3 regions of the Streptomyces sp. NBC_01233 genome follow, and region 2 is predicted to be linked to each of the others. Evidence: riboswitches for the same ligand, from Rfam matches in the RefSeq annotation. Region 2 holds a riboswitch; each other region holds the start of a gene.

Region 1 (9,934 bases), 100 kb from region 2:
CGGTGACGGCGTGCTGTACCCGGCCCCCGCCATGGACGCCCCCGGGCTGTCCTGGGGATACAACGGCTCGGGTCCCACGTGGCTCGCCGAGTGCGTCGGGCGGCTGCTCGACGACGGGGGCGCCCACGCCGTCACGTACGACGACGACTCGAAGGACGAACCCGGACTCGGAGAGTTGTTCCGGATCAAGCACAAGCAGGGCACGCGCATCTCTCGGCGGGAGCTCGTACGCGCGCGCAACTCGTCCTGACCGGCCCGTCCCCACCCCGCCCATCCCACCCCGGCCGTGCTGACCGGCGCCCCTCCCGAAAGGCCATGCGTCCATGCCCCGACCCCGCCCGCGCCCCGCATGGCAGGTCGCCGACTTCTTCGCCCTGGAGCAGGAAGCAGAGGTGTACCTGGCCGCGGTGGACGCCTGCGTGGCCGAGCCCGCCGCCGCACGGCGCCTGCGCGTCCGCCCGCAGGCGACCGCCGAAAGCACCCGTGCGGCCATGCTCACCGAGGCCAACGTCGCACGGGCCGTCGACCCCTGCCGGGACACCCAGGAGCGCTTCCGTTCCCAGCTCGAAGAGAGGGAACGGCTTCGTCGACGGCTCGACTACCTGCGCAACGGGACGCATCCGGCCACCGTGGTGCTCTGCTCGACCACCCTGCTGACGCTCCTGTTCCTCATCTTCGCGTCGTGGGCCACGGCCCTCGCCGGCGCCGTGATCCCGCTCCTGACCGCCACCGCGGTGTGGCGGCACCCGGTGTGGCGCATGAGCGTCCTGCTGAACCTCCGGGAATGGCGTCTGAGACCGGTCCTCCTCCTCTTGAGCAGGAGGACCGCATGGGCCGAAGCCGCCTGGAGCCGGGACCTCCAGGAGAACGGAGTGCGCCCCCTGGTCGCCCGTGTGGTGGAAGCGCTGCTCGGTGAGGACCCCGACTCGCTGCTCCTCGCCGACAGCTACGACGGCCTGCGCTCCCCGCGCAATCCGCAGTACGTGATCGACAGCCCGGCGGCCCGGAGCCTCGCTCGCAAGATCACCCAACTGGAGAGCGGCGGGACCATCGCGGTCAGCGGTTCCCGGGGCGTGGGCAAGTCGACGCTCCTGGAAACCTGCGCGAACGACGCCGAGTTCGCTGTCGTCGTGCAGGCACCGGCCACCTACTCCCCGTACGACTTCCTGCTGTCCCTCTACGTCAGGACGTGCGAGAGGTACCTCATCCATCACGGCTACGTCCCTCCCGCGTTCATCCGGCTCTCGACCTTCCGCAGGGCGGCGCGCCGGCTGTTCCCGGCCCTGCGCAACGCGCTCACCCTGCTGGCCTTCGGGATCACGGCGGGTGCGCTCGTCGTCCTCGGCCTGGCCGCGAGCACGCGCTCCCTCGCGACCCGGTACGAACGTCCCTTGCGTGCGCACGCGGCGGAGTACGGACACCGGGCGGCCGACGTGGTGGGGGACGTCTGGCGGGGCGAGCGGATCGGGACGGCCGTTCTCGTCGTCCTCGCCGGCGTCGCCCTGTGGAGCCTGCGGCGGTGGAGCCGGTGGGCGGACCTCCTCCGGGGTGGCCGATACGGGGTGGTCGCGATCGGCGGGCTGCTGGGCCTGGCCGCGTTCGTCTCGCTGTTCTTCGACACCGGTGTCCGGAGCGTCGTGGGGAACATCGGCGAAGACCCGGAGAGCCTCCTGCTGCTGCTCGTGGCGCTGGCCGCAGTGGCGAATCTGGCGCCCGAACAGCCGTGGGAGTTCCGGGGGCGTGTACTCGTCGCCACCGTCGGCCGCAGCCGGATCGCGCTCGGGGTGCTCCTCGTCTCGCTCGCGCTGCTCCTCACCCGGCCCACACCGCTGGCGGTCGCGACCGACCCCGAGAACCCCCTCCGGCTCGCCTGCGTTCTCGCGGGACTGCTGCTGGTCAAGGCGGGCTCCTGGACCCCTCCGGACCCGACACCGCCCCTCGTGACCGCCTGCCGCGACGAGCTGTACCGGCTGCAGACCATGCAGACGGCGTCCTCCGCGGTCACCGCGGGTGCTCCTCAGCTCCTCACCACGCAGACGGCCTCGCTGTCGACCCTGCCGCCGAACTTCCCCGAGCTGGTCTCCGACTTCCGTGACCTGCTCACGGACATCGCCGCCGAACAGCACCGGCAGGGGGAGCGGGTCGTGATCGCGATCGACGAGCTGGACCGGCTGGGCTCGGACACCGAGGCGCTCGCGTTCCTGAACGAGATCAAGGCCATCCTGGGCGTGCCCCACGTCCACTGCCTGATCTCCGTCGCGGAGGACGTCGGCGCCTCGTTCGTACGCCGGGGGCTCCCGCACCGCGGCGTCACCGACAGCTCGCTGGACGACATCGTGCACGTCCTGCCGTGCACGCTGGAGGAGTCCAAGAAGATCCTCGGGCGCCGGGCGTCCGGTCTCTCCGAGCCCTACAAGGTGCTCACGCACGCCCTCTCGGGCGGAATACCCAGGGACCTGATCCGCTACGGCCTGCGCCTGGACGAGATCACGTCCAAGACCCAGCTCATCGAACTCACGGACATCTCAAGCCAGTTGATCCTCGAAGAGCTCGCCGACACGCTCGCGGGCTTCCGCACGCTCCTGAGCAAGCAACAGTGGACGTCACGAACCAGCGCGCTCCTCATCGCGTTCCGGAACCTGACGGGCCATCTGCGAGCCGGCTGTCCCTGCGTCTCCCCCGAGCTCCGGCGGGCCCTGGAACACGTGGCCTTCCACGATCTCCACCGACACCTGGGCGAGGAAGCGGCTGCTGAGATTCCGGACGTGGCCCGGAATCTCATCGACGAGGCGTCGGCGTACGTCCTGTTCTCCCTGACCCTGCTCGACATCTTCGGCGCGGGTGACCTGGCCCGCCGCCGGGACGAGGCCGCGTCACGAGGCCCGGAAGGGGACCTGGACCTCCTGGGCCAGGCCCGTCAGGAGCTGGAGGTGTCCCCGTACAGCGCGCGACAGCTGATCGGCTCCATCCGAACCGCGTGGCGGCTCGCGGACGGCCCGGCCGCCGGCCTGCCGCCGACGGTCCCACCCGCCCGCAGCCCCGACTGCCCCCGCCACCCACGGCCGGCGGCCTGAGGGACGAGGCACGAGGCACGAGGCCGTCCGGAAACCCTTCCAGCCCGTCTGCGTCCTCCCTACTCCTCGGAGAGCACGCCGGTCTCCGACCGGTCCACCTCCTGAACTCCGGCCGGGGTTGCAGGCGGGGGTCCGGCGGTGCGGTGCCGGAACAACGAGACGACCCAGCCGCAGAGGGCGAGGAAGAGGGCGGCGCCGAGGCTGCCGAGGAATTCGGGCAGCGAAGCGCGAAGCAGGTCGTACATGGAGGTGTCCGGGCACGCCGCGGGGCCTCGGTGCGTGCCCGTCCTCTTTCCGTACGACGTGGGCGAAGTGGTCCGGACCGTCCCCCGAGACCACGGGACGTGAAAGCCCGCGCACCCCTCGGCCAGGACGGCGGGCCGGTCGAGAGGTGTGCGGTGGGTCCGAACACGCGTGAGGAGTATGCCCTTTGAGAGGGCGGGCTGGAGGCGGAGTTGCGGCTTCCGGCCTGGTTGCGGTAGGGCGTCCCGCCCCCGGTCGGCCCGGGGCGTGCGAGGGCGGCCTGACCGGGGGTGCCGGCCTCGCGGGTAGGCTGTGAGCGCAGCTGGTTCGCCCCCGTCAGCCGGACGGGGTGCGTCGCAAGAGGGAACCCGGTGGGAATCCGGGACTGCCCCGCAGCGGTGAGTGGGAACGACCGCCGTCATACGCACTGGGACCGGAACCGGTCCTGGGAAGCGACGGCCAGTAGGAGCCCGCCGGGAGACCGGCAGGCGCGCCCGCGAGTCCGAAGACCTGCCACTGCCCGCATGACGAAGCGTCGTGCGGGGTCCCGAGGCACGCCTGCCCGGGGCCTTTCTGCCGCGACTCGCGAAGGAGAGTTGACGTGGCCGACCAGACCGTCACCACCGCTGGGTGCGTTGAGCACGACACCGGCTTCCCCGACGTCCCCGTCGACGTCGACGTCCCGGGGCCGATCCCCTCGTAGGCGCGGGGCCGCCTGCCCGCCCCGTGAAACGCCCCGCCCCCAGGCGCCGTGACCGGCCGTACGGGGACGTCGCCTTGCCGTCCCCGCGAGCCGCAGCGCGATTCACCCCGCCCGGCCCCGTGCGCCCGTGTGCTCCTGCGCCCTGCGCCCCGACAGGGCGTGAAGAACATCCGATCCATCCGCGGTGAGAGGACCACCCATGCCCCGCAACCACCCGAGAGCCGTGCTGTCCGCACTCGCCGTCGCCCTGCTGGCATCCGGCTGCGCAGGCGGCACCACGCCCTTTGCCACACCCTCGCCGGGCACGACCGCCGAGGGCTTTCCGGTCACGGTCACCAACTGCGGCGTGACGAGCACCTATCAGCGCCCGCCGCAGCGCGCGGTATCCCTGAACCAGCACGCGACCGAGGTGATGCTGGCGCTCGGCCTGGAGAAGTCGATGGTGGGGACGGGCTATCTCGACGACAGGATCCTCCCCGAGTACCAGGCCGCCTACGACAGCGTGAAGGTCCTCTCCAAGGAGTACCCGTCCTTCGAGGCACTCCTGGAGGCCGAGCCCGACTTCGTCTACGGCGGGTGGACCTCCACCTTCGACGAGAAGGAGGGACGCAGCCGGGCCGCCTTCACCAAGGCCGGGATCAACACCCGCCTCAACACCGAGGAGTGCCCCACCGGCCCGGTGGACGTGGCCGCCGTGGACGAGGAGATCCGCACGGTCGCCAAGATCTTCGGTGTTCCCGAGCGGGCCGAGGAGCGGTTGGGGCAGCTGCACGCCACCCTCGGCAAGGTCGAGACCGGGCTCACCGGCGCCGCCCCGGTCAAGCTCTTCGTGTACGACAGCGGCGACAAGACGGCCTTCACCGCGGGCGGCAAGGGCATCGGCAACGAGATGATCCGGCGGGCCGGCGGGGTGAACCTCTTCGCCGACCTGGACAAGGCCTTCGGCGACGTCTCGTTCGAGCAGGTGGCGCAGCGGGCTCCCGAGGCCATCGTCATCTACGACTACGGCGACCGGTCCGTCGAGGACAAGAAGAAGTTCCTGCTCGCCCATCCGGCGCTGAAGGACGTGCCCGCGATCAAGAACCAGCGGTTCGCGGTCCTGCCGCTGTCTTCCACCGTGGTCGGTGTGCGGGTGCCGTCGGCCGTCGAGTCGCTGGCGCGTCAGCTCCACCCGGGCCTCGTCCGGTGACCGGGGCGAAGGCCTCGACACCCGTGGGGGCGGGCCCTCGCGAGGAGGTCCGGCCCGGCCTTCGCGAGGAAGACCGGCCCGACCCCGCGCGGCGCCCCGGGATCCCGTACGCCGTGGTGCTGGCCCTCCTGGGCGTGCTGGTGGTCGGCGCCGCCACCGCCGGCATCGCGGCCGGCTCGATCAGCGTCCCGGCCGACCAGGTGTGGGGCATCCTGCTGCACCGCGTGCACCCGTCCCTCGCCGAGCCGACGTGGACCCCGGTGCGCGAGACGATCGTCATGGACGTCCGCCTGCCCCGGGTACTGCTGGCCGGGGTGGTCGGCGCGGGCCTGTCGGTGGCCGGAATGGCGCTGCAGGCGCTGGTCCGCAATCCGCTGGCCGATCCGATGCTGCTGGGCGTGTCCTCGGGCGCGTCGGTCGGCGCGGTGCTCATCCTGGTCCTGAACCTGACGGTGTTCGGGCTGTTCACCCTGCCGGTGGCCGCGTTCTGCGGGGCCCTGGCCGCCTTGGTCGCCGTCTACTTCCTGGCCCGCTCCGGCGGGCGGATGACGACGGTGCGGCTGGTCCTGGCGGGTGTGGCCACGGCCGAGGTGCTGTCGGCGCTGGCCAGCTTCCTGATCGTCACCTCGAACGACCCGCACAAGACCCAGTCCGCACTGCGCTGGATGCTCGGCGGACTGGCCGGCACCACCTGGACGACGGTGTGGATCCCGGTGGGCGCGGTCCTGCTCGGGACGGCCGTCCTCCTCGGCGTCTGCCGTCCGCTCAACCTCCTGCTGGCCGGGGAGGAGGCCGCCGCGGCCCTCGGTCTGGACGTGCACCGGTTCCGCGGCGCCCTGTTCACGCTGGTGGCCCTGATGATCGGCACGATCGTCGCGGTGAGCGGGCAGATCGGCTTCGTCGGGCTGATCATGCCGCACGTGGTGCGGCTGCTCGTGGGCGCCGACCACCGTCGCGCGCTGCCCGCCGCGGTCCTCCTGGGGGCGGCGTTCCTGATCTCGGCCGATCTGGCCGCGCGCACGCTCATGAGCCCGGAAGAGGTACCCGTGGGCATCCTCACCGCCCTCGTCGGCGGCCCCTTCTTCCTCTGGCTGATGCGACGGAAGGCTGCCCGGTGACCAACCGACCGACCGGAGAGCCCGGTTCCCTCCGCGCCGAGGACGTCAGCGTCCTGGTGAACGGCAAGGCGCTGGTCCACCAGGCGTCCCTGCACGTGGCGCCCGGCGAGGTCGTGGGCCTGGTCGGCCCCAACGGCGCCGGCAAGTCCACCCTGCTGCGCACCTTCTACCGGGCGGTGCGGCCCACGTCGGGCCGGGTCCTCCTCGACGGCGAGGACGTCTGGCGCATGCCGGGCAAACGTCTCGCCCAACGCCTCGCGGCCGTACTGCAGGAGACGTCCGGGGACTTCGAACTGACCGTGTACGACGTGGTGGCGATGGGCCGCACCCCGCACAAACGGGCCTTCGCGGGCGATGACGCGGACGATCGCGGCATCATCACCCGGTCCCTGGCGGAGCTGCGCGTCGAGTCCCTCGCGCACGCGCCGTTCGACCGGCTGTCCGGCGGGGAGAAGCAGCGGGTCCTGATCGCCCGCGCGCTCGCCCAGCGCACGGGGACCATGGTGCTGGACGAACCGACCAATCACTTGGACCTGCGTCACCAGCTGGACGCACTGCGGCTCGTGCGGCGGCTCGGCGTCACCGCCGTCGTCGCGCTGCACGACCTGAACCTCGCCGCGGCGTTCTGCGACCGGATCTGTGTCATGACGGGCGGCCGCGTCGTCGCCACCGGGGAGCCTGCGGAGGTGCTGACGGCGCCGCTGCTGTCCGAGGTGTACGAGGTCGAGGCCGAGGTCATCGAGCATCCGCGCACCGGGGTGCCGTTCGTCAGCGTCCTGCCCGGCTACGAAGGGCCGGCCGACGGGGCGCCGGACGGGGGAGGGCCGGCCGTTCGCCGGGACTGACCGGACGCCATCACGCGACCCTCGCGGCAGTGCGGGCGACGGGGTGCAGGGCCGCGTACTCCAGCTCCAGCGGCTTGGACGGGGCGATCGAGACGTCGAGCCGCGCCGGAGCCGAGCCCGCCCGCCCGCCCGCACCAGGAGGTCACCGACGGCCGCGATCACCGCCCCGTTGTGCGACGAGCGTCCGCACTCCGTACTTCCCGCAGGCGGCCAGGGCCTCGCGGGTGAGCACGTCTGCGACGGCCTCCTGGAGGGAGGCGGCGCCGTCGGCCCGCGGGATCTCCTCGCCGCGCGTGCGGTGCTGCTCGGCCCAGCGCGCGGCGGCGGTGTTCGGCCCGGGGAAGGAGAGGGCGTACGGGGCGCCTCCGGGACGCGTGAGCGGGCGGGGGAACGCCACCGCGCAACGGTTGTCGCCGCGGGCGGCCCGGTCGATGGCCGGCCCGCCCGGACAGGGCAGGCCGCAGGCCGGGGTCTTGGCATCGGCCGGCCCGACCCGCAACGCACCCGAGAGGCCCGGTCCGGTGGTGACCGCGACGGCGTCGATGTCGGAGATCCGCGGCCCGGCCCGGTCCAGGGCCTCCCGTACGACGGGGTGGAAGGCGTGGAGGCGGACGCGGGCGGCGATCTGCGGCACCACCCCGCCGAACCGTGCGTGTTCGTCCGTGCCCGACGCCACCACGGGCGCGGGCAGCCGCCCGTCGGCCACGATCCCGGCACCGGTCTCGTCATACGACGACAGAGGACGACAGAGGGGGGGTTCGACGCGAACGGGTGCCGGCGGGAACTCGCACCGCACCACGCACGACTACCTCTCCGGCGGCTCCCGCACGGATGACCGCGACGGGCGCAGCGCCGTACACGTACCCAGGATCTGGAGAGCCGATGACCGGAAGGCAACCCGAGACCCGCAACCACCCCGCCTGGCCGCGCTGGGCGCCGCCGCCGGCCCTGGCCGGCTTCGTCGTGCTCCTGGCGGCCGTGTTCGCCCTCTCCTACGGGGTGGGATCGGCCGCCGGGCCGGTCGCTCCCGGCCTGCACCGGACCGGCACCGATGCGGGATCCGGCGGCGGTATGGGTGGCATGGGCGGTACGCATCCGGGGAGCGGGAGGTGACCGCGGACGCCGTGGGCGCCACCCTGGCCACGACCGATCTGACCGTCGGCGGTATGACGTGCGCGGCCTGCGTGAACCGGGTGGAGAAGCGGCTGGCCCGGCTCGACGGGGTGACCGCGACGGTCAACCTCGCCACCGGGAAGGCGCGGGTGAGCCATCCGCCGGCCGTGACCGTCCAGGACCTGGTCGCGGCGGTGGAGCGCGCCGGTTACACCGCCGAGCCGCCCCCGGCGCCCGCACCGCGTGAGGAGTCCCCGCCCGGGGAGCCGCCCGCTGACGGCGAAAGCGAAGGCGAACGCCTGGAGCGCGAACGGCTGTTGATCACCGTGCTGCTCTGCGTCCCGGTCCTCGTGCTGTCGATGGTGCCCGCCCTGCAGTTCCGCAACTGGCAGTGGCTGTGCCTCACTCTCGCCGCTCCGGTCGTCGTGTGGAGTGCCCTGCCCTTCCACCTGCGGGCGATACGCGGGCTGCGGCATTCGGCGGCCACCATGGACACCCTGGTCTCCCTCGGAGTCGTCGCCTCGTTCTCCTGGTCCCTGTACGCGCTGTTCCTCGGCGGCGCCGGCGATCCGGACATGCGGATGCCGTTCACATTCCTCCCCTCGGCGGGAGGGGAGGTCGCGCACGTCTACCTGGAAGCCGCCGTCGGAGTTCCGCTGTTCGTCCTGGCCGGCCGCCATCTGGAGGCGCGGGCCCGGCGCGGCACGGGCGCGGCCCTGCGCTCACTGGCCGGGCTCGCCGTCAAGGACGTGACCGTACGGGAGGACGGCGCGGAGCGGCGGATCCCGGTGGAACAGCTGCGGGTGGGGCAGGAGTTCCTCGTGCGACCCGGCGAACGGGTCGCCACCGACGGTGTGGTGGTCGCCGGCAGCTCCGCCCTGGACCTGTCCCTCGTGACCGGTGAGAGCGATCCTGTGGAGGTGGGGCCCGGCCGCAAGGTGGTGGGCGCCGCCGTCAACGCCGGCGGACTGCTCCTCGTACGGGCCACCGCGGTCGGCGCGGACACCCAGCTCGCCCGGATCACCCGCATGGTCACCGATGCCCAGGCGGGCAAGGCGCGGGCCCAGCGGCTGGCCGACCGCGTGGCGGGGGTCTTCGTGCCGGTGATCCTGGCCCTGGCGGTCACGGTGCTCGGCTTCTGGCTCGGTGCCGGGGCGGATCCGCAGGCGGCCGTGACCGCGGCGGTGGCGATCCTGGTCGTCGCCTGTCCGTGCGCGCTGGGGCTGGCGACCCCGACCGCGCTGCTGGCCGCGACCGGCCGGGGCGCGCAGCTGGGCGTGCTGGTCAGCGGTCCGCAGGCGCTGGAGGCACTGCGGCACGTGGACACCGTGATCCTGGACAAGACGGGCACGCTCACCACCGGACACATGAGCGTCGTCCACGTCACCGCGGTCAGCGGCGGCATCGGGCGCGAGACGGTCCTGCGCCTGGCCGGGGCCGTGGAACAAGGCTCGGAGCATCCGCTGGGCCGCGCCCTCGCCGCGTACGCGCAGCGCGCACTGGCCGGGGGCACGCTGCCCCCGGTCACGGATTTCCTGGCCACTGCCGGGGCGGGCGTCACCGGGTTCGTGGAGGGGCGGCGCGTCGACGTGCTCTCCCCCGACGACGGCCTGCCGAAGTCGCTGGCGCAGGCGCTGGCCGAGGCGGAA
Region 2 (9,934 bases):
CCCCGGCCGCCTTCCCGCCGCCGCACGGCACCGCCCCGTATCCCACAGCACGGCACAGCAGCACGAACCGAAGGGATCGCCCATGGCACGGATGCCGTCGGCCGACCGGCGCCGGCAGCTGACCGAGGCCGCCATCCGCGCGATGACCCGCGACGGGGTCGCCCGGACGACGACCCGGTCGATCTCCGCCGAGGCGGGCGTGTCACTGAGCGTCTTCCACTACTGCTTCGACTCCAAGCAGGCCCTGCTCGAATCCGTCATGGCGGCGATCACCGAGCACAGCATCACCGTGGTGAAGGAGGCGATCCAGCCGAAGGCCACCCTCCGCGAGACCGTCCGGGCCGGCTTCCAGGCGTACTGGGACCACGTGTCCGCCCACCCCGGCGAGCACATGCTCACGTACGAACTCACGCAGTACGCCCTGCGCCGGCCCGGTTTCGAGCACCTGGCGCGACGCCAGTACCGGCTGTACGCCGACACCTACACCGAGCTCATCGAACAGCTCCGTCACCACATGGGCTTCGAACTCCGCGTCCCCGTGACCGTACTCGCCCGCTATCTCGCCGCCATGACGGACGGGCTGACGCTCAACCACCTCGTGCTCGGCGACGAGAAGATCTCCACGGACATCCTCGACACGATCACCGACCACGTGGCGGGCCTCGTCGGGGACGACTGCGCCGGCGGCTTCGGCGACCACGGCGACGGGGCCCGGCCGCCCGTCGGGGAGCGCGTCGCACCCCCGCGCTCCGACTGAGGCGGCCGGGTCCCCGGATCAGGCTCCGTCGGCGGTGACCTCGGCGCGGACCTGGCGGGCGGCCTCGACCAGGTTCTCCAGGGAGGCCCTGGTCTCCGGCCAGCCCCGGGTCTTCAGGCCGCAGTCGGGGTTGACCCACAGCCGTTCGGCCGGGATGGCCGCCAGGCCCTTGCGGAGCAGCGCCGACGCCTCGGCCACCGAGGGGATCCGCGGCGAGTGGATGTCCCAGACGCCGGGTCCGACCTCGCGCGGGTAGTCGGCGCCCGCGAGCTCGTCGGCGACCTGCATGTGCGAACGGGCCGCTTCCAGGCTGATGACGTCGGCGTCGAGGGCCTCGATCGCGTCGACGATGTCGCCGAACTCGGCGTAGCACATGTGCGTGTGGATCTGGGTGTCCGGACGGACCCCGGCGGTGGTGAGCCGGAAGGACTCGGTGGCCCACGCCAGGTAGCCGGCGTGGTCGGCGGCGCGCAGCGGGAGGGTCTCCCGCAGCGCCGGTTCGTCCACCTGGATGACGGAGGTGCCCGCCGCCTCCAGGCCGTTCACCTCGTCGCGCAGGGCCAGCGCGACCTGGCGGGCGGTGTCGCCGAGCGGCTGGTCATCGCGGACGAAGGACCAGGCGAGCATGGTGACGGGGCCGGTGAGCATGCCCTTGACGGGGCGGCCGGTCTGCGCTTGCGCGTACGTGGTCCAGCGCACGGTCATCGGGTCGGGGCGCAAGATGTCGCCGGCCAGGACGGGCGGGCGGACGTAGCGGGTGCCGTAGGACAGGACCCAGCCGTGCTGGGTGGCGAGGTAGCCGGTGAGCTGCTCGGCGAAGTACTGGACCATGTCGTTGCGCTCGGGCTCGCCGTGCACGAGGACGTCGATGCCGGCCTTCTCCTGGAAGGCCACGACCTCCCGGATCTCGGCCTCGATGCGGTCCTCGTAGCCCGCCGTGTCGATGCGGCCGGCCCGCAGGTCGGCGCGGGCCACGCGCAGTTCGTCGGTCTGCGGGAACGATCCGATGGTCGTCGTGGGCAGCAGCGGCAGGCCCAGCCGGGCGTGCTGCGCGGTCGCGCGCTCCTCGTACGGCTGGGAGCGGCGGCCGTCCGCGTCCGTGACCGCCGCGGTCCGGGCGCGCACGGCGGGGTCGCGGGTGACGGCGGAGTTGGCGCGGGAGGCCAGGTCGGCCCGGTTGGCGGCGAGTTCGGCCGCGATCGCGTCGGTGCCTCGGGCGAGGCCGCGGGCGAGCGCGGCGATCTCCGCGGTCTTCTGCCGGGCGAAGGCGAGCCAGCGCCGGACCTGCGGGTCGACGTCCCGCTCGACGGTGGCGTCCAGCGGGACGTGGAGCAGGGAGCAGGAGGCTGCCACGTCGACCCGGTCGGCGAGCCCCAGGAGGGTGCCGAGGGTGGACAGGGACTTCTCGAAGTCGTTGATCCAGATGTTGCGGCCGTTGACGACGCCGGCGACGAGGCGCTTGCCGGGCAGCCCGCCGACGGCGGCGAGGTCGGCGAGGTTCGCGGCGGCGGCGTCGGTGAAGTCCAGGGCGAGCCCGTCGACGGGGGCCTTGGCCAGCACCGGCAGGGCCTCGCCGAGCCGGTCGAAGTACGAGGCCACGAGCAGCTTCGGCCGGTCGCCCGGGGCGCCGAGCCCGCGGTACGCGCGGGCGGCGGCGTTCAGTTCGGCGGGGGTGCGGTCCTGCACGAGGGCGGGCTCGTCCAGCTGCACCCACTCGGCTCCGGCCGCGCGCAGTTCGGCCAGGACCCGGGCGTACACGGGCAGCAGGCGGTCGAGCAGGGTCAGGGGCTCGAAGTCGGCGGCGACACCGGGGGCGGGCTTGGCCAGCAGGAGGTACGTCACCGGCCCGACCAGCACCGGGCGGGCGGTGTGGCCGAGCGCCAGCGCCTCTTCGAGCTCGGCGACCTGCTTCGAGGAGTCCGCCGTGAACACGGTGTCCGGGCCGAGTTCGGGCACCAGGTAGTGGTAGTTGGTGTCGAACCACTTGGTCATCTCCAGCGGCGCCACGTCCTGGGTACCGCGCGCCATGGCGAAGTAGCCGTCGAGGGCGTCGGTCCGCACGGCGGCGCTGTGGCGTTCGGGGACGGCGCCGACCATCACGCTGGTGTCCAGCACGTGGTCGTAGTACGAGAAGTCGCCGGTCGGCACTTCGGTGATGCCGGCGTCGGCCAGCTGCTGCCAGTTGGTCCGGCGCAGGTCGCGGGCGGTCTCCCGGAGGGCGACGGCGGTGACGCGGCCCTTCCAGTAGCCCTCGACGGCCTTCTTCAGTTCGCGGCTGCCGCCCTGGCGGGGATAGCCGTACACGGTGGCCTGTACTGCCGCGGCTGCGGACTCGGTGGTCACGGAACTCTCCTTCGCGAGCGTGTCTCCATGGACCCGGTGACGGGCCTGGGCTGCGAAGGGGTGCCGGAACGGGCGGACCGCCGGATGCGCGTACGCCTGAGGTACGCGCCGGAAACGATCCGCCTGAAGCACGCCGACCCGCCCACGAGGTCACCGGGAAACCGGGCGCGGTCGTTCGCGCTCGGGCAACGGGCAGGTCTTCGGACTCGCGGGCGCGCCTGCCGGTCTCCCGGCGGGCTCCTACTGGCCGTCGCTTCCCAGGACCGGTACCGGTCCCAGTGCGTATGACGGCGGTCGTTCCCACTCACCGCTGCGGGGCAGTCCCGGATTCCCACCGGGTTCCCTCTTACGACGCACCCCGTCCGGCTGACGGGGGCGAACCAGCTGCCCTGCCAGAGTAGATGGCGTTCGTCGTCAACGGACAGGGTTGTCCAGTATCCGGATGGCGCGGCGAGACCGGGACACGGAGGATCCCCGCGCCGCCGGGGCGGCGCGGGGATCCGGGGGGAAGGTCAGTACCGGTCCAGCAGAGTGGTCAGGACCTTGTAGAGGACCGATTCCTCATCAGCCACGGCCCCCTCCGCCCTCCAGGCCACGAAGCCGTCCGGGCGGACGAGGACCGCCCCGGCCTCGGTCGTGCCGTGCGCCTCGGCCCAGTCGCCGCCGCTCGAAGGGATCAGGTCGGCCTCCGGTCCGTCGCCGATGGCGTAGGCGTCCAGGCGCACGTTCATCCGTTTGGCCACGGATCCCGCCGCCCCGCTCCACGGCGTGCCCTCGGAGCTGAGCAGGACGAAGGACCGCTCGTAGAGGTCCAGGGTGGACTTCGGCTGCTCCTCCCCCGGGGCGCGGAGCCACATGTGCGGCGCGCGCGTGCCCGGTTCGCCGCACAGACGCATCCGTTCGGGCACGACCGGCTGGTCGGGGTCGGTGCCCAGGACCGCGCCCTGGTTGTAGCGGTAGCCCATGGCCACGGACAGGACGCCGCCCTGCCGTCCGCCCCCGCCCGGGGCGGGCTCGGGCTGGGCCTCGGGGACGGTCTCGGGGTCGGGCTCGTACCCCGGGTGGCTGTGCTCGGCGGACCGGGCCGAGGCGCGCTCGCTCGTCGCCCGCGCCACCGGAAGCCGCTCGGCCTCGTAGGTCTCCAGCAGCCCGGGGCCGGCCGCGCCGTCCAGTACGGCTGCGAGCTTCCAGGCCAGGTTGTGCGCGTCCTGGATACCGGTGTTGGAGCCGAACGCCCCGGTGGGCGACATCTCGTGGGCGGAGTCACCAGCCAGGAAGACCCGGCCGGCCGCGTACCGCTGCGCGACCCGCTCGGCCGCGTGCCACGGGGCCTTCCCGGTGATCTCGACGTCCAGGTCGGGTGCGCCCACGGCCCGGCGGATGTGCTCGACGCAGCGCTCGTCGGTGAAGTCCTCCAGGGTCTCGCCGCGGTCGGGGTGCCACGGCGCGTGGAAGACCCACCGCTCGCTGTTGTCCACCGGCAGCAGGGCCCCGTCGGCGTCGGGCTTGGTCAGGTAGCACACGATGAAACGCCGATCGCCGACCACGTCCGCGAGCTTGCGGGACCGGAAGGTGACGCTCACGTTGTGGAAGAGGTCGCCGGGACCGCTCTGGCCGATCCGCAGCCCTTCCCGCACCGGGCTGCGCGGCCCGTCGGCGGCGACGAGGTAGTCCGCGCGCACCGTGCTGTGCTCCCCGGTGTCGCGGTTCTTCACGATGGCGGTCACACCGCCCGGGTCCTGTTCGAAGGAGAGGAGCTCGGTGGAGAACCGCAGGTCGGCCCCGAGCCCGGGGGTCACGGACATCAGTACCGGCTCGATGTCGTTCTGGCTGCACAGGCACCATGCCGACGGGCTGAAGCGGGCGAGTGCGCCCCCCGGGTCGATCTGCTCGAACAGCCACTCCTGGTCTTCACCGGTCAGGGAGCCGCCTTGCAGGATGCCGTGGTTGTCCGCCAGGACCGAGGCCGCCTCGCGGATCCGGTCCTCGACACAGGCGACGCGGAACAACTCCATGGTCCGTACGTTGATACCGCGTCCTCGCGGGTGCATCGAGGTACCCGCGTGCTTCTCGACCAGCATGTGGCTGATGCCGTGCCGGCCGAGGAAGAGCGAGGTGCACAGGCCCACCAGCGAGCCGCCCACGATGAGGACAGGGACGCGGTGGTCGACGTTTTCCTTCATGGCTCTTCCATGCCCTGTGCGAGGGCGCTTCCCTCGCTCGTTCACCCGGTTGGTTCTCTCCTCTCGCGCCGGGGGGATTACGGGACAACGATCGGTTCGGGTGGCGCCGCCCCGTGGCGACCGTGTGGTCTCGAAGGAGTGTGAACGATGACAACCTTGTCGGAACGGATATCCCAGTCCGCCTTCGACGACTCGAGGCTTCGGGTCGTGCTGCTGCTGGATCTGTACGACGGTGCGCAGAACCAGTTCCTGGAGGTTTACGAGCATCTCCGCAAGCAGGTGTCCTCCGTCCCCGGACACATCAGCGACGAGCTGTGCCAGTCGATCGAGAACCCCTCCCAGTGGCTCATCACCAGTGAGTGGGAGAGCGCACCGCGGTTCCTGGCCTGGGTCAACAGCGAGGAGCACGTCGCGTCGGTGCAGCCGCTCCACGGCTGCGTACGGGACACGCGCTCGCTGCGTTTCAGCGTGCTGCGGGTGACCGGCAAGGACTCCGTCCCCGCCGCCTCCCTCTCCCCCTCGTCCGCCGGCTCCGATCCCGGGTTCGGCCCCGACGCCGCTTCCGCGCACTTCGGGGACCGGTCCGGGGACCGCCTCCAGGTCGCCCCGCGGCGCGGGGACGGGGTGGTCCGCCACGCCCTCACCTTCACCGTGAAGCCGGGCAGCGAACCCGTCGTGGCGGAGCTGCTCGCCGGGTACACCTCCCCGCAGGCGCAGGTCGACGCGAACACCCGGCTGCGCCGCACCTCGCTCTTCATGCACGACAACCGGGTCGTACGGGCGGTCGAGGTGGAGGGCGACCTCCTCGCGGCGTTGCGCCACGTGGCCCTGCAGCCCGAGGTCAGGGCCCTGGAGGAGGCCATCAACCCGTACCTGGAACAGGACCGGGACCTCAGCGACCCCGGATCCGCCCGGATGTTCTTCACCCGAGCGGCGCTCCCCGCGGTGCACCACGTGGCGGGCGGTGGCCGCGAGCACGCGGACGTCAGGCGGCACGCGCTCTTCTACCCCGCCAAGAACGGGTGCGGCATGGCGCTCGCCCGGCTGCTCGCCGGCCAGGACGAGGCGGCCGTGGACGACCCGACCAGCCCCATCGAGGGCAGCACCCTGTTCCAGCGCGACGACATCGTCGTCCGGCTCCTCGACATGCGCGGCCCGCTCGACGCCCGGCCCGCCCTGACGCTCGGCGTCGAGGGCGGCCACAAGGCGGCCGTGCTGGCCCGGCTGCTCGACAGCGCCAAGGACGGCGTCCCCACCACCGACCAGGAGATCTCGCGCTTCCTCGCGCGCTCTGAAATGCGCCTGATCACCGACCGGCGTACGCCGGACCAAGCCTGAGGAGATGGCCGTCATGACCGCTCGACTGACCATGGAAGAACTGGCCGCCCTGATGAAGAAGGGGGCCGGTGTGAACGTCGACCCCGCGGCCATGGCGAGCCGCCCCGACTCGGGCTTCGACGAGTGGGGGCTCGACTCCCTGGGCCTCCTCGGCATCGTCGGCGAGCTGGAGAACCGGCACAGCCGGCCCCTGCCCGCCGACGCGGACCGGTGCAAGTCGCCGCGCGAGTTCCTGGACCTCGTCAACAACGCCCTGGCGGCCAAGGCCTGACGCGTTCGGACGGACGGGCACCGCCCGTCCGTCGTGCCGACGCCCCCGAGACCGGCTCATCGCGCCGGTCTCGAGGCGTTGTGGCGCGCGGACGGCCCGGAATCACTCGGGCACGGTGCACTCGAACGCGTGCAGGTACGGGTTGACCGGACGGATCTGGCCGATGACCAGCCCCGCGTCCCGCATCCGGGTGCAGAGGCTGTCCTTGGTGTGCTTCGCACCGCCCACGTTGAGGAGCAGCAGCAGGTCCATGGCCGTGGTGAACTTCATCGACGGGGTGTCGTCGACCAGGTTCTCGATGATGACGACCCTGGCTCCGGGGCGGGCCACGGAGACGACGTTGTGCAGGGTCCTGCGGGTGCTCTCGTCGTCCCATTCCAGGATGTTCTTGATGATGTACATGTCGGCCTCGACGGGGATGGCCTCGCGGCAGTCCCCGGGAACGATGCCGGCCCGCTCGGCGAGCGGACCGCCGTCCCGCAGCCGGGGATCCGCCTTCGCCACCACGCCCGGCAGGTCGAGCAGGACGCCGCGCACCGTCGGGTGCTTCTCCAGCAGGCTCGCCAGTACGTGCCCCTGGCCGCCGCCGATGTCCGCGACCACGGAGACCCCGGTGAGGTCCAGGAGCTCCGCGACGTCCAGCGCCGACTGCATGCTGGAGGTGGTCATGGCCCGGTTGAACACGTGGGCCGACTCGTGCGCGTCCTCGTGCAGGTAGTCGAAGAACCCCTTGCCGTAGAGGTCCTGGAAGACGCTCCCGCCGGAACGCACGGCGTCGTCGAGGCGCGGCCAGGCCTGCCACGTCCACGGTTCCGTGCACCACAGGGAGATGTAGCGCAGGCTCTGCGGATCGTCCTCGCGCAGCAGCCGCGACATCTCCGTGTGGACGAACTTCCCGTCCTCGGTCTCCTCGAAGATCCCGTAGCAGGCCAGGGCGCGGAGCAGCCGTTCCAGGGGCCGGGGCTCGGAGTCCACCGCCGCGGCGAGCGCGGCGGCGGTGGTGGGCTCCGAACCGAGGGCGTCGGCCACGCCGAGGCGGGCCGCGGCCCGTACGGCCGCGGCGCAGGCCGCCCCGAACACGAGCTCCCGCAGGCGCATGGCCGGCTGGGGGGTGTGCGGGGGTACGGGGACGGTGGCGGGCGTGGAGGTGGAACTTACCGTGGTCATACGGCCTCGATTCTTCTGATGAGGTGGAGCACGGTCAGCACATCCCGGCCGGTACGGAGGTCCCGCACCGGTTGCCTACGAACCGGTTGCCCGTTCCGGTCCCCTGGTTGGCCAGGTCGGCCGGCTGGTTGCCCCGCACCACGTTGTCCTGGATGACGTTGTCCGTGTTCGTCGCGCCCACGAAGCTCTTGAACAGCAGGATTCCGCCGGACAGGGGGGAGGCGCCGACGTTGCCGCGGATGGAGTTCCCGCGCACGACCGTCTCCTCGGCCCCGGTGAGGACGATGCCGACGCCCTGGATGTCGGGGAGGCGGCTGTTGCCCTTGCAGAACTTGTTGTTCTCGTGGATCCAGTTGCCGCGGATGGTCATGGCTCCGGCACCCGGCTCGCCCTCGTCGCCGACGACGAACACGCCGCCGCAGTTGCCGGTGAGGAGGTTGTCGCTGACGGAGAGGTTCCTGACGCGCCTGACCGTGACTCCGATCCGGTTCCCGGTCAGCGTGTTGCGCAGGACCACCGCGCCCAGGGTGTCGGTGGCGCCGCCCTCCCGCTCGACGGTGTTGGCGATGAAGATTCCCGACTCGGTGTTGTCTCGGGCGACGTTGCCGCGGAACACCCCGCGGGTGGACCGTTCCTGAGCGATCCCCCAGGTGCCGTTCTTCTCGGAGATCACCCGCTCGACGCTGAGCCGGTCGGTGTAGGCGGCCCAGATGCCGTTCCGCTTGAAGCCCGAGACGGTCAGCGCGCGGATCTTCACCTCGTTCACGCTCTGCTCGGGCGTCCCCATGACGCAGATCCCGGTGTCGGCCTGCGAGCAGGCGGTGGCCGCGCGCGCGGGAGCCGCCGGTGCGCCCGGCGCGGCCGCTGCCGCCCCGCCCGGCGCGTCGGGTGCCGCGGGTGCCGCAGGTGCTGCCGGCGCGGCCTGGATGATCGGCGGCTTGATCACCGTACGGGCGCCGAACCCCCGCAGGGTGAGCCGCTTGGTGATCAGCACGTTCTCGTAGTAGGTGCCGGGCATCACGGTGATGATGTCGCCCGGTCGTGCGGCGTTCACCGCGTCCTGGATCGAGTCGCCCGGGTGCACTCGCCGTCCGGCCGCGGCGGCGGGTGGCGCGGCCACGCCGATCCCTGCGGCCATGACGACTGCGATGCACATGAGGGACTTGATTTGTCGGTTCGTCACGATGCAGAAGTTATGGGCGATTAGAGCAGTTCGCCACATTGGGTAAGCGGACGGGTACATGCCGTGGGCAAACGGCGCAATTTGACGTCCGGAGGAGTGGATCGCGGGACTCGCCGCGACGGCCTTGCGCCGTCGCGGCGTGACACCTCGTCACCCGGAGCCGGGGACGCGGCGCGGGCCGTTGCCCCCCGCTTCGACACCGTGCTGGTCGCAGGGGGTTTCCCGGGGGCTCCGGCAAGGGGCAACGGGCAACCCGTCGACCGCCGCATCCGGCGGGGGCAGGCTGAAGTCGTCCGCAGGAGACAAGAACCACCAGGAGAAACCATGCGCAAGATGTTCCGCGGCGCCGCCGCCCTCGCGACCGCCGCCACCGCCGTCCTCGCGCTCAGCGGTTCGGTCGAGGCCAAGCCGGTCGACGCGTGGGCCGGATGCCCGGACGGGGCGGTCTGCATCTACCCTCAGAACCAGAACCCGGCCGTCAAGCCGACCCACGTCTTCTACTCGTACGGGGCCCACAACCTGAGCAACCAGTTCGGGAACCACTGGGTGCTCAACAATCAGTACGGCGGTGCGACCGCAAACCTGTGCACCGGCTCCAACGGCGCGGGCTGCGGCAGCCCCATCGCCGCCAAGACCGGTGTCTACGCCGACCTCACGCCGATCAACTCGATCCGCCTCAACCGGTAGCGCTC
Region 3 (9,934 bases), 2.0 Mb from region 2:
GAGCTGTGGGCGCCGTCGCCGGTGCCGACCTGGGTGGTGCTGCTGGAGGCGGCCACCGAAGCGGACCGCGACGCGCTGGAGCAGCTGGCCTCGGACGCGGGCTTCGCCGCCGAGGACTGGTCCTCGTCGGTGCGGCTGCTGTGCCGGACCTGCTCGGAGAGCGAGATGCCCAGCGACGAGGGCGACGGCGAGCACCTGGATCCGCACGACCACAGCGAGCCGGGCCACCCCGGACCGCTGGGGCACCGTACGGCCGGCTCCGGCTCCCTGTGGGTGCCCGAGCGTGAATGCGGTATCGCGGCGCCGGCCGGACTGGTGCGCGGACTGCTCGACGGCTGGGTCGCGGACAGCCCGGGCACCCGTGAGTGGCGGGATCTCGAAGAAGTCTGCTGAGCCGGGCCGTAGGCTGTACGGGCACATCGGTGGCCATTGGCGACCACCGGTGACTTGGACTTACGGAAGGCGTACGGCGGACATGTCGCAGCAGGAGAACGAGGTTGTCGAGGTCGTGAACGACGGGTACGTAGTGGACACGGAGGACTGTGCGGAGCGCGAGCTCGCCCACCGTGAGCGCGGCACCGCCCGCCCGATCACCGTCGTCGGCAACCCGGTCCTGCACAGCGAGTGCAAGGACGTCACCGAGTTCGGCGACGAGCTGGCGCAGCTGATCGACGACATGTTCGCCAGCCAGAAGGCCGCCGAGGGCGTGGGCCTCGCCGCGAACCAGATCGGCGTGGACGCGAAGGTCTTCGTCTACGACTGCCCGGACGACGACGGTGTGCGGCACACCGGTGTCGTCGTCAACCCGAAGCTCGTCGAGCTGCCCGCGGGCACCCGGGTGCTGGACGACTCGAACGAGGGCTGCCTGTCGGTCCCGACGGCGTACGCCTCTCTCGCCCGCCCGGACTACGCCGAGGTCGAGGGCCAGGACGCCCAGGGCAACCCGATCAAGGTGCGGGGCACCGGCTACTTCGCCCGCTGCCTCCAGCACGAGACCGACCACCTGTACGGCTACCTCTACATCGACCGCCTCTCGAAGCGGGACCGCAAGGACGCCCTGCGGCAGATGGAAGAGGGCACCCCACGCTACGAGACCGTCCCGAACGCGTAGCCCCTCGGCCGGCTAGGCGGCCTGCGGGCCCCGGAAGGCGCGCCGGAAGGAATTCGGCGTGGTGCCCAGGGTCCGCAGGAAGTGGTGGCGCAGGGCGGCCGCGTTGCCGAAGCCGGCGCGGCCGGCGATCGAGTCCACCGTCTCGTCGGTCGACTCCAGCAGTTCCTGGGCCAGCAGGACCCGCTGCCGCAGCACCCACTTGTACGGGGTGGTGCCGGTCTCCTGGAGGAAGCGGCGGGCAAAGGTGCGCGGTGACATGTGTGCGCGCTCCGCGAGCTGCTCGACGGTGATCTCCTCCTCCAGGTGGCGGGCCATCCACTCGATCACCTCGCCCACGGTGTCGCAGGAGGTGCGCGGCAGCGGCCGCTCGATGTACTGGGCCTGCCCGCCGTCCCGGTGGGGCGGTACGACCATCCGCCGCGCGATGGTGTTGGCCACCTCGGCCCCGTGCTCCTGGCGGACGAGGTGCAGGCAGGCGTCGATGCCGGAGGCGGTGCCGGCGGACGTGATGACCGGTCCCGCGTCGACGTAGAGCACGTCCGGGTCGACCAGCGCCCGCGGGAAGCGCCGGGCCAGGGTCGCGGCGTGCATCCAGTGCGTGGTGCAGTGCCGGCCGTCCAGCAGCCCCGCCGCCCCGAGCACGTACGCGCCGCTGCACACGCTGACCACCCGCGCCCCCCGGTCCACCCCGCGGCGCAGCGCCTCCAGGAGCGGTTGCGGGAACGTACGGTCGCCCGCGTCGCGGAAGGCGGGCACGCAGATCAGGTCGGCGCTCTCCAGCCGCTCCAGCCCGTGTTCGGGGGAGACCGTGAAGCCGGTGCCGGACATGGCCAGGGGGCCTTCCTGCGCCGCGCACACGGCGAAGTCGTACACCGGCAGTCCGTGATCGCTGCGGTCGATTCCGAAGACTTCGCAGAAGATCCCGAACTCGAAGGGGGCGATCTCGTCGAGGAGGGCCACGGCCACGTTGGTCAGCATGCCTCCAGTGTGGCAGTAATTCGCTCTTTCATGACAGTCCTGCCACTGTGCGAGTTTTCCCCGCAGGAGGACAGTGGACTTATGAACACGTTCCTGAGCTACCTCACCGTCCTTGCCGTCGCCGCGCTGGTGCTCGCCCCCAGCCTGTACGGGCTCCTGCGCGACCGTCGGATCGACCGGCAACTGCGGGCCGTCGAGACCCGGCTCGTGTGGCTGCCGCGCCAGAAGGCGGGCGGCCTGCCGCCCACCGTCCGCCGGCCCCGCACCCGGCATGCCGGGATGCACTGGGGCCCCGTCGCCCACTGAGCCGGGGCGACCGTGCACACGGGCAGCCGGACCATCGGGCGCCGCAAACGCGAGAAGCCGGGACGCGGTGGTGTACCGCATCCCGGCTTCGCGGCGTTACCGCGTCCCGACCGGGGACCCTAGAAGTCCTCGTCCAGGTCGACCGTGCCCTCGACCGCGACCTGGTAGGCCGACGGACGGCGCTCGAAGAAGTTGGTCAGCTCCTGGACGCCCTGCAGCTCCATGAAGGAGAACGGGTTCTGCGAGCCGTACACCGGTGCGAAGCCGAGGCGGACCAGACGCTGGTCCGCGACGCACTCCAGGTACTCGCGCATCGACTCGGTGTTCATGCCCGGCAGACCGTCGCCGCACAGGTCGCGGCCGAACTGCAGCTCCGCCTCCACGGCCTCCTTGAGCATGTCGGTGACCTGCTGCTGGAGGGCGTCGTCGAAGAGCTCCGGCTCCTCCTTGCGGACCGTGTCCACGACCTCGAAGGCGAAGTTCATGTGCATGGTCTCGTCACGGAACACCCAGTTGGTGCCGGTGGCCAGGCCGTGCAGCAGGCCGCGCGAGCGGAACCAGTACACGTACGCGAAGGCGCCGTAGAAGAACAGGCCCTCGATGCACGCGGCGAAGCAGATTAGGTTCAGCAGGAAGCGGCGGCGGTCGGCCTTCGTCTCCAGCCGGTCCAGCTTCTCGACCTCGTTGATCCACTTGAAGCAGAACTGGGCCTTCTCGCGGATCGAGGGGATCTCCTCGACCGCGTCGAACGCGGCCGCCCGGTCGTCCGGATCGGGCAGGTAGGTGTCGAGCAGCGTCAGGTAGAACTGGACGTGCACGGCCTCTTCGAACAGCTGGCGCGACAGGTACAGGCGCGCCTCCGGGGAGTTGATGTGCTTGTAGAGCGTCAGCACCAGGTTGTTCGAGACGATCGAGTCACCCGTCGCGAAGAACGCGACCAGGCGGCCGATCATGTGCTGCTCGGCCGGCGTCAGCTTCGCGAGGTCCGCGACGTCCGAGTGGAGGTCGACCTCCTCCACGGTCCACGTGTTCTTGATCGCGTCCCGGTAGCGCTCGTAGAAGTCCGGGTAGCGCATCGGGCGGAGCGTGAGCTCGAAGCCCGGGTCCAGGAGGTTCTTCTTGTCGGTGGAGCTCATTACTGGCAGGCCTCGCAGGACTCGGGGTTCTCAAGGGAGCAGGCCAGAGCGTCGGCGTCGACGGCCTGCGGGAGCGGGGTGGCGGCGGCCGGGACGGCGGACGCGGACGCGGCGCGGGCGATCTTCGTCGCGGGGCGCGAGCGCAGGTAGTACGTGGTCTTCAGACCCTGCTTCCAGGCGTACGCGTACATCGAGCTGAGCTTGCCGATGGTGGGCGTCTCCAGGAACAGGTTCAGCGACTGCGACTGGTCCAGGAACGGCGTACGGGCCGCCGCCATGTCGATCAGGCCGCGCTGCGGGATCTCCCACGCCGTGCGGTACAGCTCGCGGACCTCCGCCGGGATCCAGCCGAAGCCCTGGACCGAGCCGGAGGAGTCGCGCAGCGCCTCGCGGGTCTGGGCGTCCCACACGCCGAGCGCCTTCAGCTCCTCCACCAGGTAGCCGTTCACCTGGAGGAACTCACCGCTGAGCGTCTCGCGCTTGAAGAGGTTGGAGACCTGCGGCTCGATGCACTCGTACACGCCGGCGATCGACGCGATGGTGGCCGTCGGGGCGATGGCGAGGAGCAGGGAGTTGCGCATGCCGCTCTCGGCGACGCGGGCGCGCAGCGCGTCCCAGCGCTCCGGCCAGTTCAGCTCCACGTCGTAGTGGTCCGGGTGCAGGACGCCGCGAGCGGTGCGGGTCTGCTCCCAGGCCGGCAGCGGGCCGCTGCGCTCGGCCAGGTCGCACGAGGCCTCGTACGCCGCGAGCATGATGCGCTCGGAGAGCTTGGTGGAGAGGGCCTTCGCCTCGGGGGAGTCGAAGGGGAGCTTCAGCTTGAAGAAGACGTCCTGGAGGCCCATCGCGCCCAGGCCCACCGGGCGCCAGCGGGCGTTGGAACGGCCGGCCTGCTCGGTCGGGTAGAAGTTGATGTCCACCACGCGGTCGAGGAAGGTCACGGCGGTGCGGACGGTTTCGTCCATCCGCTCCCAGTCGATCTCCCCGTCGACGACGAAGGCGCCGAGGTTGACCGAGCCGAGGTTGCAGACGGCCGTCTCGCCGTCGTTGGTGACCTCGATGATCTCGGTGCACAGGTTCGAGGAGTGCACGACCGTGCCCGGCTCGGCGGTCTGGTTCGCCGTGCGGTTGGAGGCGTCCTTGAAGGTCATCCAGCCCTGGCCGGTCTGCGCGAGGGTGCGCATCATCCGGCCGTACAGGTCGCGGGCGGGCATGGTCTTGCGGGCCAGGCCCTCCGCCTCGGCCTTGCGGTAGGCGGCGTCGAACTCGTCGCCCCACAGGTCGACCAGCTCGGGCACGTCGGCCGGGGAGAACAGCGACCACTCTGCGTCCGAGTTCACGCGGCGCATGAACTCGTCCGGGACCCAGTGGGCGAGGTTCAGGTTGTGCGTACGGCGCTGGTCCTCGCCGGTGTTGTCGCGGAGCTCCAGGAACTCCTCGATGTCCGCGTGCCAGGTCTCCAGGTAGACGGCGGCGGCGCCCTTGCGGCGGCCGCCCTGGTTCACGGCGGCGACGGAGGCGTCGAGGGTCTTCAGGAACGGCACGATGCCGTTGGAGTGGCCGTTGGTGCCGCGGATCAGGGAACCGCGGGCGCGGATGCGGGAGTAGGACAGGCCGATGCCGCCCGCGTGCTTCGACAGGCGCGCCACCTGGTGGTAGCGGTCGTAGATCGAGTCGAGCTCGTCCAGCGGGGAGTCCAGCAGGTAGCAGGAGGACATCTGCGGGTGCCGGGTGCCGGAGTTGAAGAGGGTGGGGGAGGAGGGCAGGTAGTCGAGGCGGCTCATCAGCCGGTACAGCGAGGCCACTTCCTCGACGGCCTGGACGCTCTCGTCCGCGGCGAGGCCACAGGCCACGCGCAGCATGAAGTACTGCGGGGTCTCGATGACCTGACGGGTGATCGGGTGCCGCAGCAGGTAGCGGCTGTGCAGGGTGCGCAGGCCGAAGAAGCCGAAGCGGTCGTCGGCGCCCTCGGCGAGGGTGTGCTCGACCAGCGCGTCCAGCCGGTTCGCGTGCGTGCGCACGAACTCGGCGGTGCGGTCGGCGATGAGGCCCTCGCGGTGGCCGACCTCGACCGAGGCCGAGAAGGAGGTGGAGCCCTGGCTCGCGGCCTCGTCGCGCACGGCCAGCGTCAGCAGCCGGGCGGCGAGCTTCGAGTACGCGGGGTCCTCGGAGATCAGACCGGCGGCGGCCTCGGTGGCGAGACCGCGCAGTTCGGCCTCGTCGGCGGCGGAGCTGCGGCCGCGGAGCGCGGCGGCGGCGACGCGCCCGGGGTCGGTGTCGGGGAGGTCCGCCGTAAGTTCGGTGAGGGTACGCAGCAGCGTGGCCCCCGGGCCCTCGGTGTTGTCGCCAGAAACGGACTCGGCGCGCGGTGCGGAAGGCGCGATGGTCACGGCGGGAGCTCTCCCTCGCTCGGCCCGGTCATCGGCGGAGCGGGGCGCGAGCGGGCGCATGCGGGCGTGGCAGCAACGCGTACACACCGCATGGCGTCCACCGGCCCAACCGCGAGGCCCGGACGTGTCGGCACCCGGTTCGGTCGAGCCGGGCGCGCTGTCGGCAGGTCATCGGACTTGGTGTCCGGTAGGCGGACACTTCATACCGTTGCGGGACAGTTCCGGATTCACACCGAATTCCCCTGCGGCGACAGCAGCCTTGAGCATACATGTGGGGGCGGCCGTCTGCGGCAACCCCCACATGTAGTGTCGGCGTGGCTACAGGTTGAGCCGATACGCGAGGAGTGTCAGGCCCGGGATCGGCGCCCAGTCCCGCTCGGGAACGCGTACGAAGCCCAGTCGCGCGTAGATCCGGTGGGCGCCGGTCATGCTGTGCTGGGTGGAGAGCACCATGCCGGACACGCCCTCGATCGCCCGCGCCCGCTCGATGCACGCCCGCACCAGAGCCTCGCCGGCGCCCCGGCCGCGCCCCTCGCGGGCCACGGCGAGCATCCGGAACTCGGCCTCGTCCGGGCCGGCGATGTCGGCGAGCGGGCTCCCGGGTGCGGCGAAGGTCACGCCGCCCAGGATCAGCCCGTCCCGCTCGGCGACGAGCACCTCGGCCAGGGCGGCCCGGCCGGCCACGTCGCGCAGCACGTTCAGGTAGCCGTCGTCCTCGTTGAAGTCCAGGTGCCCGTCGGCGAGGTAGGCCTGGGCGGTGATCTCGCCCAGTTCCGCGTACTCGGCAGGCTGCACAGGCCTGATCGTGATGTCCATGCGGTCGAGTGTGCCGGAGGCGCGCGAAGGGCCCCGCCGGGTTTCGGCGGGGCCCTCCGGTGTGACTCAGCAGCAGCGGAAGCCCTTGCGGGGGTCCGCCTCGCGCGCGTCCGTGCGCGCGCGTTCGAAGTCCCGGCGGGTCGGGACCGCCGCGTCCGGGTCGTGGGAGCGGGCGTGGGCGACGTACCGGTCGTACGCCGCCTCCCCGGAGAACTCCCGTACGTAGTACCGGGCCCGGGCCAGCGCGCCGCGCAGCCGCGGGAGGCCGCGGGGGCCGCCCGTGAGGCGGCTGAAGCCGCTCGTGGGGCCGCTCATGAGGACAGTGTCTCCTTGACCCGCCCGCCGCCCGAGTCGAGGCCCGCCGCGGCGAGCTCCGCCCGCTCCTCGGCGGTCGGGATCAGCCCGGCCGGGGCGACGATCTTCGACTCGGTCCACGGGACCTCGGTGAGGCTCACCGACTCCGGCTTGCGGACGGCCTTCAGGCAGGTGCGGGCCGCGTCCAGCAGCACGATGATGATCAGCAGGGCGAAGAGGGCCGACAGCACCCCGTCCACCGTGGCGTTGGTGACCACGGTGTGCATCTCGTCCATGTTCTTCGCGGGCTTGAGCACCTTCCCGGCGTCGATGCCCTCCTGGTAGGTGCTGCGCTGCGCGAAGAAGCCGATCTTCGGATTGTCGGAGAAGATCTTCTGGTAGCTGGCGGTGAGCGTCACGGCCACGTCCCACGCCAGCGGGACGCCCGTCACCCAGGCCCACTTGAGGCGGCCGGACTTGACCAGCAGGGTGGTGCAGACGGCCAGGGCGACCGCGGCGAGCAGCTGGTTCGCGATGCCGAAGAGCGGGAACAGCTGGTTGATGCCGCCCAGCGGGTCCTTGATGCCCACCCACAGGAAATAGCCCCAGGCGCCGACGACGATCGCGCTCGCCAGCCAGACGCCGGGCTTCCAGCTGACGTCCTTGAAGGACTTGTGCAGGTTGCCGAGGGTGTCCTGGAGCATGAACCGGCCGACGCGGGTGCCCGCGTCGAGGGTGGTGAGGATGAACAGCGCCTCGAACATGATGGCGAAGTGGTACCAGAAGGCCTTCATGCCGGCCCCGCCGATCACCGACGAGAAGATCTCCGACATTCCGAGTGCGAAGGTCGGCGCGCCGCCCGTACGGGACAGCAGGCTGGCCTCCTCCACGTCCTTCGCGGCCTGGGCCAGCGCCTCGGGGGAGATGGCGAAGCCGAAGTCGGTCACCGCCTGCGAGGCGGACTCGACCGTGGTGCCGATGACCCCGCCGGGGGAGTTCACCGCGAAGAAGAGGCCGGGCTCGATGATGCAGGCCGCGATGATCGCCATGACGGCGACGAAGGACTCGGTCAGCATCGCGCCGTAGCCGATGACCCGGACCTGGGTCTCCTTCTGGATCATCTTCGGGGTGGTGCCCGAGGCGACCAGCGAGTGGAAGCCGGACAGGGCGCCGCAGGCGATGGTGATGAAGACGAAGGGGAACATCGAGCCGGCGAAGACCGGGCCGTCGCCGCGCGAGGCGAAGTCCGTGACCGAGGGCATCTTCAGCATCGGCATCGCGATGACCACGCCCAGCGCCAGCAGTGCGATGGTGCCGATCTTCATGAAGGTGGAGAGGTAGTCGCGGGGCGCGAGCAGCATCCACACCGGCAGCACCGACGTGATGAAGCCGTAGGCGACCATCCAGATGACCAGCGTCTCCTTCTCCAGCGTGAAGGTGTCCGCGAAGGAGGACTCGGCGACCCAGCCGCCCGCGACGATGGCCACCAGGAGCAGGGCGACACCGATGGAGGAGACCTCGGTGACCCGGCCCGGCCGCAGCACGCGCAGGTAGAAGCCCATGAAGAGGGCGATCGGGATCGTCATGCCGATGGAGAAGACGCCCCAGGGGGAGTGCGCCAGGGCGTTGACGATGACCAGCGCGAGCACCGCCAGCAGGATGATCATGATGGCGAACACGGCGACCAGGGCGGCGGCTCCGCCCACGGGGCCGATCTCGTCCCGGGCCATCTGGCCGAGCGAGCGGCCGTCGCGCCGGGTGGAGAAGAACAGCGTGATCATGTCCTGCACGGCGCCGGCGAAGATGACGCCCGCGACGATCCAGATGGTGCCCGGCAGGTAGCCCATCTGCGCGGCGAGCACCGGTCCGACGAGCGGGCCGGCGCCGGCGACGGCGGCGAAGTGGTGGCCGAAGAGGACCCGGCGGTCGGTGGGATGGAAGTCGACACCGTTGTCAAGGCGTTCGGCGGGGGTGGCCCGCGTCTTGTCCACCTTGAGCACGCGGTGTGCGATGAAGCGCGCGTAGAAGCGGTAGCCGATGGCGTACGAGCCCAGCGCGGCGGCGAGCAGCCAGGCGGCCGAGATCTCCTCGCCGCGCGAGAGCGCCAGCACGCCCCAGCCGATGGCGCCGACGAGTCCGACGAGCACCCACACGGCGATGGACTTCGGAGAAGGCGAGCCCGGTGTGGTGTCCGGACTCGCCGTGTTCCGTTCTGTCCCTGTTGCTTCCGGTTCAGGCATGACCCTCGTCCCCTCGTCGATCATCTGCGTAAGCGCAGGGAATCTACGGGGGATTGCCCGGTGAACGTAAGACCCCGTCCGTATTCCGGTATTCCGCTTGCCGGTATAGGGGGACGGCCGCCGGAGGGCTGTCGGACCGGCGCCGGACGGCGGCGCCGGCCGTCAGACGGCGGGGCGCTTGAGCCGGGCGACGAACTTGTACCGGTCGCCGCGGTACACCGACCGCACCCACTCCACCGGTTCCCCGTCGGCGTCCAGGGAGTGCCGCGACAGCATCAGCATCGGCAGGCCGACGTCGGTGCCGAGCAGTCCGGCCTCGCGCGGGGTGGCCAGTGAGGTCTCGATCGTCTCCTCGGCCTCGGCCAGGTGGACGTCGTAGACCTCGGCGAGGGCCGTGTAGAGGGAGGTGTACTTGGCGAGCGAACGGCGCAGGGCCGGGAAGCGCTTGGCCGACAGGTGCGTCGTCTCGATGGCCATCGGCTCTCCGCTGGCCAGGCGCAGCCGCTCGATGCGCAGCACCCGTCCGCCGGTGGTGATCTTGAGCAGTCCGGCGAGGGTGTCGTCGGCGGTCACGTAGCCGATGTCGAGGAGCTGGGAGGTCGGTTCCAGTCCCTGGGCCCGCATGTCCTCGGTGTACGAGGTGAGTTGGAGCGCCTGGGAGACCTT

What was found. Region 2 has a riboswitch for cobalamin ahead of metE (5-methyltetrahydropteroyltriglutamate--homocysteine S-methyltransferase). Riboswitches for the same ligand answer to the same signal wherever they lie in the genome.
Region 1: linked by a shared signal. The riboswitch ahead of OG332_RS38490 (ABC transporter substrate-binding protein) and the one ahead of metE (5-methyltetrahydropteroyltriglutamate--homocysteine S-methyltransferase) in region 2 are both predicted to bind cobalamin.
Region 3: linked by a shared signal. The riboswitch ahead of OG332_RS29125 (ribonucleoside-diphosphate reductase subunit alpha) and the one ahead of metE (5-methyltetrahydropteroyltriglutamate--homocysteine S-methyltransferase) in region 2 are both predicted to bind cobalamin.

The regions. Positions count from the first base shown of each region.
Region 1 covers NZ_CP108514.1:8,221,269-8,231,202, reverse strand. Annotated here, with positions in the region: gene OG332_RS38505 (hypothetical protein) at 1-250, shown strand, start outside; gene OG332_RS38500 (P-loop NTPase fold protein) at 324-3,074, shown strand; gene OG332_RS38495 (hypothetical protein) at 3,134-3,319, opposite strand; cobalamin riboswitch at 3,623-3,849, shown strand; gene OG332_RS38490 (ABC transporter substrate-binding protein) at 4,220-5,209, shown strand; gene OG332_RS38485 (FecCD family ABC transporter permease) at 5,233-6,327, shown strand; gene OG332_RS38480 (ABC transporter ATP-binding protein) at 6,297-7,172, shown strand; partial or broken gene OG332_RS38475 (hypothetical protein) at 7,183-7,911, opposite strand; gene OG332_RS38470 (hypothetical protein) at 8,055-8,285, shown strand; gene OG332_RS38465 (heavy metal translocating P-type ATPase) at 8,339-9,934, shown strand, end outside.
Region 2 covers NZ_CP108514.1:8,117,150-8,127,083, reverse strand. Annotated here, with positions in the region: gene OG332_RS38105 (TetR/AcrR family transcriptional regulator) at 83-757, shown strand; gene metE (5-methyltetrahydropteroyltriglutamate--homocysteine S-methyltransferase) at 776-3,100, opposite strand; cobalamin riboswitch at 3,275-3,500, opposite strand; gene OG332_RS38095 (FAD-dependent oxidoreductase) at 3,613-5,328, opposite strand; gene OG332_RS38090 (SchA/CurD-like domain-containing protein) at 5,431-6,621, shown strand; gene OG332_RS38085 (acyl carrier protein) at 6,635-6,892, shown strand; gene OG332_RS38080 (methyltransferase) at 6,995-8,059, opposite strand; gene OG332_RS38075 (right-handed parallel beta-helix repeat-containing protein) at 8,094-9,242, opposite strand; gene OG332_RS38070 (hypothetical protein) at 9,567-9,929, shown strand.
Region 3 covers NZ_CP108514.1:6,072,701-6,082,634, forward strand. Annotated here, with positions in the region: gene OG332_RS29100 (tetratricopeptide repeat protein) at 1-393, shown strand, start outside; gene def (peptide deformylase) at 476-1,111, shown strand; gene OG332_RS29110 (helix-turn-helix domain-containing protein) at 1,124-2,089, opposite strand; gene OG332_RS29115 (hypothetical protein) at 2,171-2,395, shown strand; gene OG332_RS29120 (ribonucleotide-diphosphate reductase subunit beta) at 2,515-3,531, opposite strand; gene OG332_RS29125 (ribonucleoside-diphosphate reductase subunit alpha) at 3,531-5,918, opposite strand; cobalamin riboswitch at 6,064-6,195, opposite strand; gene OG332_RS29130 (GNAT family N-acetyltransferase) at 6,237-6,734, opposite strand; gene OG332_RS29135 (YbdD/YjiX family protein) at 6,801-7,049, opposite strand; gene OG332_RS29140 (carbon starvation CstA family protein) at 7,046-9,292, opposite strand; gene OG332_RS29145 (GntR family transcriptional regulator) at 9,431-9,934, opposite strand, start outside.